4 regions of the Sphingobacterium sp. Mn56C genome follow, and region 1 is predicted to be linked to each of the others. Evidence: riboswitches for the same ligand, from Rfam matches in the RefSeq annotation. Region 1 holds a riboswitch; each other region holds the start of a gene.
What was found. A riboswitch is a leader RNA that binds a small molecule or an ion and turns the genes downstream of it on or off. The one in region 1 is predicted to bind S-adenosylmethionine.
Positions count from the first base shown of each region.

Region 2: it holds a riboswitch for S-adenosylmethionine, as region 1 does, so the genes downstream of both, ACL9RF_RS10265 (methylenetetrahydrofolate reductase) here and ACL9RF_RS00215 (5-oxoprolinase) in region 1, are expected to answer to the same signal.
Region 3: it holds a riboswitch for S-adenosylmethionine, as region 1 does, so the genes downstream of both, metE (5-methyltetrahydropteroyltriglutamate--homocysteine S-methyltransferase) here and ACL9RF_RS00215 (5-oxoprolinase) in region 1, are expected to answer to the same signal.
Region 4: it holds a riboswitch for S-adenosylmethionine, as region 1 does, so the genes downstream of both, ACL9RF_RS12625 (O-acetylhomoserine aminocarboxypropyltransferase/cysteine synthase family protein) here and ACL9RF_RS00215 (5-oxoprolinase) in region 1, are expected to answer to the same signal.

Region 1 is NZ_JBMOUC010000001.1:36,960-40,069, reverse strand. Features, by position in the region: gene htpG (molecular chaperone HtpG) at 1-37, opposite strand, end outside; gene ACL9RF_RS00230 (TetR/AcrR family transcriptional regulator) at 213-794, opposite strand; gene ACL9RF_RS00225 (hypothetical protein) at 862-1,044, shown strand; gene ACL9RF_RS00220 (hypothetical protein) at 1,044-1,445, shown strand; SAM-I-IV-variant riboswitch at 1,497-1,591, shown strand; gene ACL9RF_RS00215 (5-oxoprolinase) at 1,656-1,916, shown strand; gene ACL9RF_RS00210 (DUF2891 domain-containing protein) at 1,965-3,074, opposite strand.
Region 2 is NZ_JBMOUC010000003.1:135,970-139,079, forward strand. Features, by position in the region: gene ACL9RF_RS10260 (glutamine--tRNA ligase/YqeY domain fusion protein) at 1-451, shown strand, start outside; gene ACL9RF_RS10265 (methylenetetrahydrofolate reductase) at 676-1,632, opposite strand; SAM riboswitch class I at 1,687-1,784, opposite strand; gene rimM (ribosome maturation factor RimM) at 1,926-2,450, opposite strand; gene ACL9RF_RS10275 (30S ribosomal protein S16) at 2,616-3,110, opposite strand, start outside.
Region 3 is NZ_JBMOUC010000002.1:201,381-204,490, reverse strand. Features, by position in the region: gene metE (5-methyltetrahydropteroyltriglutamate--homocysteine S-methyltransferase) at 1-1,824, opposite strand, end outside; SAM riboswitch class I at 1,894-1,993, opposite strand; gene ACL9RF_RS08315 (response regulator transcription factor) at 2,269-2,955, opposite strand; gene ACL9RF_RS08310 (sensor histidine kinase) at 2,986-3,110, opposite strand, start outside.
Region 4 is NZ_JBMOUC010000004.1:297,566-300,675, forward strand. Features, by position in the region: gene clpX (ATP-dependent Clp protease ATP-binding subunit ClpX) at 1-257, shown strand, start outside; gene ACL9RF_RS12620 (AMP nucleosidase) at 330-1,145, shown strand; SAM riboswitch class I at 1,361-1,470, shown strand; gene ACL9RF_RS12625 (O-acetylhomoserine aminocarboxypropyltransferase/cysteine synthase family protein) at 1,723-3,030, shown strand; gene ACL9RF_RS12630 (homoserine dehydrogenase) at 3,063-3,110, shown strand, end outside.

The DNA of each region.
Region 1 (3,110 bases):
TTTCCGTATGGATCGATATACTACCTTTTTCCTGCATATGTTTTAAAATTTTATATGTGCATTAATTTATGTAAAAAGCCTAGCAAGGCTTGTTCCAATACCCTAAATTAAGACATGATGTCAGTTTGCAACGACTTTATGACAAAGCGTAACACAAAAAAAACAATTCGCTCATTTTTTTTGTCAGCATGTGCAGCAGCACGAGGCAGCAATTAGGCCATATAAGGTTTAAAAAGCGATTCCACCGCCCTTTTATACTGTTGGAAAGCCTCCTCGCCATCATGTCTTTCGGTTAAGGCATTATGTGCAAGCCAAAAATCACTGACAATAAATAAGAGTCGAACCAAATCTTTTTGGGCTCCTGTCGACGGTAACACCCGAAATACACCTATGGCCGACAAATGCTGAAACAACATTAAAAACTGTACCTCGCGCTCTTGGGTAAGCTGGAAATAACGGTCGCGAATAGCCGGAATCCAATTTCCAATTTCCACGAAATGCAGAAACAGAAAACTGTATTTTCTATGGATGTGAAAAGATTGCCTCAGGTATTTTTCAAAACCATCCAAATCCAATATGGTGCCCATACGGAGCAAAGACAACAGCCTGTCGAATTCTTCAATCAAACCTTCAAATAAGGCTTGAATAATATCTTCCGTATGCTTAAAATGGTAATGCAGGTTTCCGGCACTAATCCCCAATTGTGCAGCAATATGTCGGGTCGTAACCGTACGAATTCCTTCGGCATTATACAGGGTCAATGCAACCTCAAGAATGCGATCTTTTGTTTTCATACCCAAAATTAGAACATTTGTTCTAATTTTGAAAACTATTTGTATTTTTGTAAAAAATAGTTGCGAAATGAAAAGGAAACAAAATTTTATTGAACGTAATATGGCGGAAATAAAGAATACACTATTTCCAGAAAACGAACAGGACAGCACCCTGCGAAAAAATGCGAAGAAATTTGGCTGGGTTATGTTTTTACTCTTAATGTTATGCAGCACCATTACTATGCTTATTGCCGTATCCTTTGCACATTAATGCGGCAATTTATCGATCCTTTTGTGGTCTTCTATGCGAGCAGCTGGTTGCTTATACGTTATACACGGAAGATGGGATGCCCAATTCCATGGCTCAACAATTGGCTTACCGACTTTGTATTTGTCCCCCTTATTTTGCATTTTATGCTGATTGTGGCCTTAACAATCGCCGGCAACCGCTTTCGTTTCCGCTTTCCGCTGGTACAAATTATGGTTGTTTGTCTGTATGTAGCTATTGGTTTTGAATATATTGCCCCGAAATACACCAGCTACAATACTGCCGACTGGGGCGATGTACTGGCATATTTTCTGGGTGGTATAGCGTTTTATTATATTCACCAGCCTTATACCCTAAGGTTACATCGCAAAAAAAACTTAAAAATCGATAAAACAATAAGTTAACTAATAAAAAAGTAAAAAAAATTTGTAATTACAAAAAAGACTACTAGATTTGTAGAGTATTCAGAATTGCACGACGCAATACCAACCGAGTGCAGTCACCGCGGTGGTAAAACAATACGGGTTTTCGACCAAAATAAACGTTTAAAAACGCTTATTTTCCAAAACAGTTCTGATACGATTTATGGTTTAACGGCTTAAATTTTAAATGGTATGTCAACTACACAACTTTATCAGCATCTCTTTGATAAGTTCAGCAGCTACAGTGTTGAGGAACTTATCCAATTTAATAACGACACCGTAAACAGCGAAGGCTGGGGCTCGAGCAAAGCAGCATTCCGGACGGCCATATTGGCTGCCTTCTCACGCAAGGGCTTAGATTTATCGCAGATCGTAAGTAAGGAAGATGGTTTCACGGTAGTGAAGTATGTTTCTGTACGACTGGAAAACAATGTACTCATTCCAAAAGAATAACCTAAATAAAAAAAGGGGCCTACCTATTACGTTTGCCCCTTTACACGTTTATTCGCCCTTACTAATGCCGTATAAGGCAAACGTACCCAACCAATGCGAGCCCATATAGTCGTCTTGTGTTGAAAGATTAGGTAAGGAAAAATCAATATGCGCTTTCGCCAACTTACGCAGGTGATACAATTTCGGACTTGTACTTGCGATACCATATAAACAGGCTGCCCTACTGTAATTTAATCCATCCAGGTGCACGAGGTGCCCATCGCTACGATCTTTAACAATGGCAGGAGCTAAACTAAAATTGCTGGCATAGATATTCGGTAAAAATTTATGAAGCCAATCCTGGTAGTCATTTGCATCCAGTATTTTAGCCATTAAATACGCCTCCTCCAAACAGGGTGACAGGAAGTCAATACCACTCGGTTCGTACGCCAAATCACAATTCACATCTTTTTCAAATAACCGCTTGCCATGCGTTATAATAGCCTCCTCAAAATCTTTATCGCCCACAGTACGCGCATAATCCAGCGACAAGGATAAGCCAAATGCCGAGTTTATATGCTGCCCGTTACGTATGGGGTAAACTAAATTAGGCAGGTAGGCTTTATACCGTTCCACCAGCAAGCTTACCAACGGCTGTAACGCCGTTTTCCACCGCTGTGCATCAGTATCCTTCCAGGTATACAGACTCTCTTGTAGCTTAAACAACCAAGCCCATCCATAGGTACGCTCGAAACTTGTATTATTTACATCATTAAAAAAGGCCATTTCTACGGCTACATGCTCGGGTGTAATATGCGAATTTAAAATCGCACGCACCGCACCCGATTTATCAAGGTCTGGAAAACGCTGCATAAGCGTTACAATAGACCAATAACCATGTACCGAAGAATGCCAATCGAAACAGCCATAAAATATAGGACGTAATGCTTTAGGCGTTTTTAAGTCGCTGACAGCGCCAATTGTTTGCCCCAGTTTATTGGGGTACTCCACAGTTAAACAATGTGTAGGCAGTGCAAATATATGCGCTGCCATTTGCTGGTCTAATGTCGCTGTATAGGCGTCATTAGCAGATTTTCCCTCCTGATTTGTTAATTGTTGGCAGCTGAGTAATGTGGCACAGATACTGGTAAAGGCTAAAGATGGTAGATATCTTTTCATAGCATGGTACAAGATTAGTTTAAAATATAAAACCAA
Region 2 (3,110 bases), on a different contig from region 1:
CCCGGGTCTTTCTGTACGTTTGAAACACGGTTATATTGTAACCTGCCACGACTTTAAAAAGGATGAAAATGGTAAGGTAACAGAAGTACACTGTACCTATGTCCCGAACTCTAAATCGGGTGAAGATACCTCTGGCCTAAAGGTGAAAGGTACAATCCATTGGGTTTCAGTTGCACATGCGAAAGAAGTTGAGGTTAGACAATACGACCGTTTATTTCAAGTAGAGAACCCTGCTGCTGAAGAAGACTTCAAGGCGTCAATTAATCCTAACAGCTTACAGATTGTAGAAAAAGCATTTGTAGAGCCTGATTTGTTAAATGCAGAACCTGGAAAGGGATATCAGTTTATTCGTTTAGGATATTTTACCCTCGACAGCAAGTCAACACCCGACCATCTAGTGTTTAACCGTACGGTTACCCTAAAGGATTCTTGGGCTAAAGTTAATAAATAGGCCTTATACAACGGGTTATATAATGTATAGGCAGTAGGTGCTAAGTATTACCATAAAGCTTAACACCTACTGCCTATTTTTTTTTACGGCCTTGTTAAAGCACGCTAGCCGCAGTTTATACAAATAGCAGGTCAAGTCGGCCGTTGCCAATAACCAAACGGCAGCTCTTTTATACCGTATTTTTGGATAGGCTTTTACCCAAATCAGACCTTTGTTAACAAGAGTTAAGCTAAACGCGCTACAATCTTTTTGGTAGGGCCAGGGTTACTCATGGTGTAAAAATGCAATACAGGCACGCCAAAGTCTATTAACTCCTTACATTGCTGTACCAACCATTCCTCACCAACCTTGCGCACATCAGCGTTAGTCTTACATTGATCTACAGCATCACTTAAATCCTCCGGAATATCAAGGTGAAAGATTTTAGGCAGCGTAATCAGTTGTTTTTTTGTCGTTAGTGGTTTTAACCCCGGAATAATAGGAACATGAATATCATGCTCGCGGCATTTAATAACAAACTCCTTATACTTATCGACGTTAAAGAACATCTGGGTTACAATAAACTCGGCTCCCATTTCCACTTTCTTTTTTAACCATTTGAAGTCGGTATTAAAATTCGGAGCTTCAAAATGTTTCTCAGGATATCCGGCAACACCAATACAGAAGTTCGTATGCTCCGAGCTGACCACATCTTCGTGTAAGTATTTACCCTGATTCATGTCCAATACCTGCTGCAAAAGGTCAGTTGCATAGGCATGCCCCTCCGGTGTAGGAATAAAATCGGGATCCCCCTTACGTGCATCACCGCGTAATACCAATACATTATCAATACCTAAGAAGTTTAAATCTATCAGTGCATTTTCCGTTTCCTCTTTGGTAAAACCACCACATATTAAATGAGGCACCGCATCGACCTTATATTTATTCATAATAGCCGCACAAATAGCTACCGTACCTGGGCGTTTTCTATACGACACACGCTCTAAGAGACCGTTGCTATGCTCTTTATATAAATAATCTTCCCGATGGTAGGTTACATCTATAAAAGGAGGTTTAAATTCCATCAACTCATCCATTGTATTAAAGATACTTTGGATCCCCTGCCCTTTAGGGGGCGGCAAAAGTTCAAAAGAAAACAAAGTTCTCCCCTTTGCGTTCTTGATATGATCTACAATTTTCATGTTTGTTAGTTTTTAGGCTTAGAGAAAATGCACGTGAGTTAACAGTGATTCTTCAGCTTATCTTTCCCATATGGGTAGAATGCAGCACCTTGACAAGCGTCAGGTTGCTAAGGCTTCAGCGGGTCTAGTCCCTCTGCCTTTCTCTATAAGCGTCGCTAATATCGCTAATCAAATCAAGAAGTAAAAATTAAAAAAGAAAAAAATAGAAAGTAGTAATCAACAGGTCATAATTTGAAGCAGGCTTTAGCACAAAGAGCATAGGCGCCACGTATGCTAAAGCCTGCTGCAGTGCGTTACGCTTTATAGAGGTCTACCAACCCTTCCGGAAGATCTACTTCGAGCACTTCCTCTTCAGCATCAATCCCTAAAATTAAATCATCAGACAATGGAAACATCAATTCTTTGCCATCCATATCTACGGTAGCTATAAACTGCTGTGGCATTTCTTGAACATCAATAATTTCACCAAGCTCACCATGTTCCTCATCGACAACCAGGTAACCGATTAAGTCCGTATAGCGAAAATCATCGGGATCACGCTCCGGCATTTTATCGTTTGGTAAATACATTTTTTTGCGTACCAAAACCTGCGCCTTATCGATATGATCGATATCTTCGAAGGTAGCATAGGCCGTACTATTGGGGTGTAGCTTTATTTGATCAATAAAATAGGGTACTAATTTTTTGTTCACTTCTAAAAAGATTATATCAAATTCCAAATCCTTATAATCTTCAAATTCAAAAAATAATTGAACCTCCCCTTTAAGACCGCGTGTCTTACTTACATAACCAATATAAAAACTGTCTTCGTTTGTCATTTTCTTTGTTCAAAACACAAAAATACAAATAAACCTGTATATGCAGGTCCGAAAAAGGAAGGTATATGTTAACGGGCTAACTAAAAAGCTTTCAGCAAGGCATAAACGTAAAGAAGGTGCTCCTTTTTGGGAGCACCTTCTTTAAAAAATCTGTGTAGGTAAAAATTAACCTTCAGCAGATTCTGTGTTTTCAGCAGCTTCTGTTGCTTCTACTTCTTCTGCAGCAGCTTCTTCAGCAACTGGAGCATTTTTAGCAGCTACAGCAGCAGCTATTTCTTCTTTTTTCTTCGTCTCAGCGATAAGAGCAGCTTTTTTAACTTCCGCTTTAGCGTTTGCTAATCCAGCTTTTTTACCTTCAACACGTGAATCTTTACCTTCTACCCAAGCAGCGAATAATTCTTCTGCTTTAGCTTCATCGAAAGCACCTTTTTTCACACCACCTTGCAAGTGTTTTTTGTATAAAACACCTTTTTCTGAAAGGATAGTACGTGCTGTATCAGTAGGTTGAGCACCGCTATTCACCCATTTTAAAGCTTTTTCTACGTCTAAAACGATAGTTGCTGGGTTAGTGTTTGGGTTGTAAGAACCTAAACGCTCAATGAATTTACCATCACGTGGTGCACGTGCGTCTGCTACTACTACGTGGTAAAAAGGTTTTCC
Region 3 (3,110 bases), on a different contig from region 1:
TTTTTCTAAAGCTTGTACCTCATCCAAAATTGCCAATGCAATTTGGTATGTTGTTGTCGAACGTGGTTGGTCGTTACGAACAAATGACCATTGTAATATCGTAACCGGACCCGTTAACATACCCTTCACCGGGCGATTCGTTAAAGATTGTGCATAAGCAGACCAGCGAACAGTCATATCTGCAGGGCGGTAAACATCCCCATAAATAACCGGAGGTTTAACACAACGAGAACCGTAAGACTGTACCCATCCGTTTGAGGTGAATGCGTACCCCGCCAATTGCTCACCGAAATATTCAACCATATCATTACGTTCGAATTCACCGTGTACTAACACATCGATATCCAAGTTTTCTTGCAATCGGATGGTATTTTCCGTTTCTTCTGCAATGGCTTTATCATACGCTTCTTGTGTAATAGCACCTTTTTTAAGGTCAGCTCTCCACTTACGAACATCCTTTGTTTGCGGGAATGAACCAATTGTTGTCGTAGCAAAAGCCGGTAATCCAAATTTAGCCTGTTGCGCAGCTTTACGCGCTGCAAATGCTGAAGTACGCTTAGCATCCTCATCCGTGATATTGTTTACACGTTCTTTAACTTCAGGTTTGTGAATTAAAGGAGATGTACGGCGACTTTCGGCAGCAGCTTTGTTAGCTTCGAAACGCTTAGTTGTATTTTCATCAACCTCGGCATCCGCATCCGCCAATACTGCAAGATCTTTAACCTCAGCAAGTTTTTGTTTTGCAAACGCCAACCAGTTTTTAACCTCCGCAGGAAGCGAAGTCTCGTTTTTTTCGTTGTCTAAATCGAAAGGAACATGCAATAAAGAGGAAGAAGGAGCAACCCAAACGCGGTCTTTACCTAAAGCGTCAACAGCCTGTTGAATTTTTGCTAAAGACTTTTCATAGTCATTTTTCCATATATTACGGCCTTCTACCACACCTAAAGATAAGGTCAATGAGGCAGGTACTTTAGCTAAGATAGTATCCAATTGTTTTTCGCCACGTACCAAGTCGATATGTAAAGCGTGAACAGGAAGGTTTACAGCGATATCTTCGTTATCCAATAAAGCCTCGAAGTAGGTCGCTACAATTAGTTTAGCACCCTTTGCTGCTGCCGACAATTTAGAAAATACCGTAGCGTAAAGCGCTTTCACATGCGCATCGATATCCAAAGCCAAGAAAGGCTCATCAATCTGAATATATGCAGCACCAGCATCCGCTAATTTCGATAATATCTCTTCGTAAACCGGTAAAAGATTGTCGATAAGGTCGATACGGTTAAAGTCAGCTTCTTTTTCTTTACCCAATAATAGGTAAGTAATAGGGCCAATAATAACAGGTTTTGTTTCAATACCGAATTCTTTCGCTTCGTTGTATTCGTTTAAGAATTTTTCGGATGTTAATTTAAATTCTTGGTTTTTAACAAACTCAGGTACAATATAGTGGTAGTTAGTATCGAACCATTTTGTCATTTCCATTGCCGTAACATCTACGCCACCTTCCTGGAAACCACGCGCTAAGGCGAAGTATAAATCTAAATTGTACTGACGGTCGATTTTACCTAGTAACGAGTTGTATCTAGCTGGAATTGCACCTACTGTTAAAGATAAGTCTAATACTTGATCATAAAACGAGAAATCGTTTGAAGGAATCAAGTTGATACCTGCATCTTTTTGTGTTTTCCAGTTGTTTTGACGGATAGTCTTTCCAGCCTCTAATAATTCTTCCGCAGAAATTTTCTTTGCCCAATACGCTTCATTAGCTTTTTTCAATTCACGGAAAGGTCCCACTCTTGGGTAACCTAGGTTGTTAGTAAGTAACATAGTCTTTTCCCTATTGTTTTAATAAAAATAGTTTTCTGCTGTAGAGAAGGTTCTTGGACTAGAATCTTCGGCTTATCTTTCTCCATCAGGAGTAGAATTTAGCACCTTGTCTGGTGACAGGTTGCCAAGGCTTCTTCGGGTCTATTCCCTCTGCCTTTCTCTATAAGCGTCACAAATCTATAGAATGGAAATTTAAAAAACAAAGTTTTTTGTAAAAAGTTTTAAAAGAGCAGGCCTATATTTGGCTATTTTTTTTTGAAGTGTTTTCATCCTAACAGGAGGGGGCTATTTTGAAGGTAAGCGATTTGCAGTTTTCTTTTTAGCCAAATAATGTGCCTGTTACAGTTATACCGGGTTTGCCTGTAGCAGGTTTTTGCTGTTGGTATAAACAACAAGAAGATGATTAATTTCATCTTCTTGTTGTGGTTGTAAAGCCTTTAAAAATTAGCTCACCAATAATTTATAACCTTTACCGTGAACGTTAACAATTTCCACATTAGGATCTTCTTTCAGATACTTACGAAGCTTACTTAAGAAGACATCCATACTACGGCCCGTGAAGTAATTATCGTCGTGCCAAATTTTTATTAAGGCTTCCTCCCGCGTTAAGACATCGTTCTTTTTTAAGCATAACAAACGTAATAATTCCGCCTCTTTTGTAGACAATTTTTGCTGTTGCCCCTTATAAGAAATCACCTGGCTGGTATAGTCGAAGAAATAACCGCCGATTTCAAATTTATCGGCAAGTTCTTCATCCTTATCTTTGTTAATGCGTTTTAGGAGGGCATTAATCCGTAGCAATAACTCTTCAACGCGGAAAGGTTTGGTGATATAATCGTCGCCACCCAGTTCGAAAGCCTGCGTTTTATCCTCCATCATACCTTTAGCCGTAGCAAAAATAATAGGCACCGTAGTATTCGTTTTACGAATTTCTTTGCCCAATGTAAAGCCATCCTTTTTCGGCATCATAACATCTAAAATACAGAGGTCAAACTTGTCCTTACGAAATTGTTCCAGTGCGCTCTCTCCATCTTGGCTCAATACCACTTCATATTTACCTTTAAGTTCGAGGTAATCTTTTAATAATTCACCTAAGTTAGGATCATCTTCTGCTAATAATATTTTTTGCATAACTAAAGTCTTTAATCGTTCAAATTCTATTTAATATTTACCCGACTTTAACGGCAAGGTAACTTCAAAGGTCGTGCCTTTGTCCTTCTCACTTTTCACTTGGATTTTGCCATCCAATCTTTTAATGATATCATGTACATAACTTAACCCCAACC
Region 4 (3,110 bases), on a different contig from region 1:
ATATTAAGCTGTTTGAATACGAAGACGTAAATTTAAAATTCGATAAGGAGGTTTTTGATTTTATTGTGGATAAAGCCTGGGATTTTAAACTTGGGGCACGTGGTTTGCGTAGTATTTGCGAGGCCATTATGCTCGATGCGATGTTTGAAATACCGACATCGAAAGATGATCGTGAGGATAAGACACTCCATATTACCTTGGAGTATGCAAAGAAAAAATTTGCAAAGTCTGATATGAAAAAGCTCAAAGTTGCTTAGCATCAAAACCCCTCACCTGAAAATGTGAGGGGTTTTGTTTTTAATAGACAGAAATATATAAACGAAATTAGTATGAACAAGAAAAAAACTGTAGATAGTCCGATAACACCAGGACTGAAATCAAAAAATGATATCGTAAACAACTGGTTGCCGAGATATACGGGAATGCCTTTGGAAGAATTTGGCGCCTATATTTTATTGACAAATTTTTCGAAGTATGTAAAAATGTTCTCCGCCATGCACGACGATGCGCCTATATATGGGGAAGATAAGGCTATGCAGGCCTGTACGGCCAATGGTATTACCATGATTAACTTTGGTATGGGTAGCCCCATGGCGGCTACGGTGATGGATCTTTTATCGGCCATATCCCCTCAAGCGGTTTTGTTTTTAGGGAAAACAGGCGGACTAAAAAAGAAAATCGCCGTAGGTGAATTGATCTTACCTATTGCGGCAATACGTGGCGAAGGTACTTCCAACGATTATTTCCCACCTGAGGTGCCTTCATTGCCGGCCTTTGCTTTACAGAAAGCCATCTCTACTACGATCCGTGATCATGAACGCGATTATTGGACTGGTACGGTTTACACGACCAACAGACGGGTTTGGGAACACGATAAAAACTTTAAGAAATACCTTAAATCTATTCGTGCTATGGCTGTGGATATGGAAACGGCAACGATATTTAGTGTGGGCTTTGCAAATAAGATCCCTACCGGAGCATTGCTGCTGGTATCCGATCAACCTATGGTTCCGGAGGGTGTAAAAACTATTGAGTCGGATCTTTCGGTTACCGCAAAGTTTGTCGAAACACACCTAACAATCGGTATCGATGCGATAAAACAACTTATCAACAACGGGTTAACCGTTAAACATCTTAAGTTTTAAACTCGGCTAAAAAATAGTTTATAACTTAAGATGTTTTAGAGCGTTTAAACCTTATATGCTGGTGGCAGCCCCTAAGCAGCGTCCATTGCTCTGACTACTGCCACCTCCTATTTTAATTTTTCCATTTTAATTTTAAATTTTTATTTTTTATTCTATATTTGTGTTCGGCATTATATAATGTCGACCTAATCAATACCTCTAAACATATAGGTTTTGGTTTATAAAGAAGTGGCGAGAGACTGGCTCAACGACCCACTGGCAACCATCAGTTTTTGAAAAGGTGCCAAATCCTGTCCAAGATGTTATGTCTTGGAGACTATAAATTAAATAGCAAACTATATGAAATACTACGTGACCTTATTTCTTGCAAACTTTACCGACACACCGATGTTGGTTACCATCTTTATGCAGCTTTTTAAGGCTAAGGCGACCTTCTGCACCCGAATGCGTTAGTCGTCTGGACAATATTTTTATGCCTCTAATCGGCAGAAGATAATTGTGCCTGCAGAAGACGACCACCTTCAATCCACCACTTAAAAATTAATATTGTACTTTATATCCATAAAATTGAAAAGAAATGGCTGATAATAAAAATCTTAAATTCGAGACCTTACAAATACACGCTGGCCAGGAAGTAGATCCTACAACAGGATCGCGCGCGGTACCTATTTATCAAACTTCATCGTATGTGTTTGAAAATGCAGAACATGGTGCAAATCTTTTTGCTTTGAAGCAGTTTGGAAATATTTATACGCGGATTATGAATCCTACAACAGATGTTTTCGAAAAACGTGTTGCAGCGTTGGAGGGTGGCGTAGCCGCTGTAGCGGTGGCCTCCGGACAGGCAGCGCAGTTTATTGCACTAAATAACATCTTGGAAGCAGGTGATAACTTTGTTACGGACGCGAACTTATATGGCGGTACCTACAATCAGTTTAAGGTTGCTTTTAAAAGATTAGGTATTGAAGCTCGTTTCGCTGGAAGCTCAGATGCTGAAGCTATTGAGAGCCTTATCGACGATAGAACAAAAGCGATATATGTAGAAACTATCGGTAACCCGAGCTACAATATTCCGGATTTTGAAAAAGTTGCTGCCGTAGCACGTAAGCATGATATCCCGTTTATTGTGGATAATACTTTCGGTGCCGCGGGTTATTTATTTAAACCATTTGAGCATGGTGCTAATGTGGTGGTAGAGTCGGCAACGAAATGGATTGGTGGTCATGGTACGAGTATTGGTGGCGTTATCATCGATGGGGGTAATTATAATTATGGCAATGGGAAATTTAAACAGTTTTCAGAACCTTCAGAGGGTTACCATGGTTTAGTATTCTCGGATGTGTTTGGCGAAAATGGCCCTTTTGGTAATATTCAATTCGCTATTAGAGCGCGTGTGGAGGGTCTTCGCGACTTTGGCCCGGCCTTATCGCCTTTCAACTCATTTTTGCTTGTACAGGGCTTAGAAACGTTATCCTTACGGGTACAACGCCATGTGGATAATGCCTTGGAAATTGCCCAGTGGTTAGAAACGCATCCGCAGGTAGAAAAAGTTAGTTACCCTGGACTAAAAAGCCACCCGTATCATCTAAGTGCGCAGAAGTATCTTAAGAATGGTTATGGTGCGGTGTTATCTTTTACGATTAAAGGTGGTGCTGAAAAAGCAAATGAATTTATTGACTCCCTATCCTTAATCAGTCATTTGGCGAATGTAGGCGATGCAAAAACGCTAATTATCCACCCTTCAGCAACAACACATCAGCAGTTAAGCGATGAGGCACAACAGGCTGCTGGAGTTTATCCGGGTCTATTGCGTCTTTCTGTTGGTATTGAACATATTGATGATATTAAAGATGATCTTCAGCAGGCTTTCGATAAAATAAAATAGCTTAAAATATATAAATAGGGAAAGAGATAGAAATGAGTAAAAAACTTACGATTGGTATGTTTGGCTTTGGCGTCGTTGGC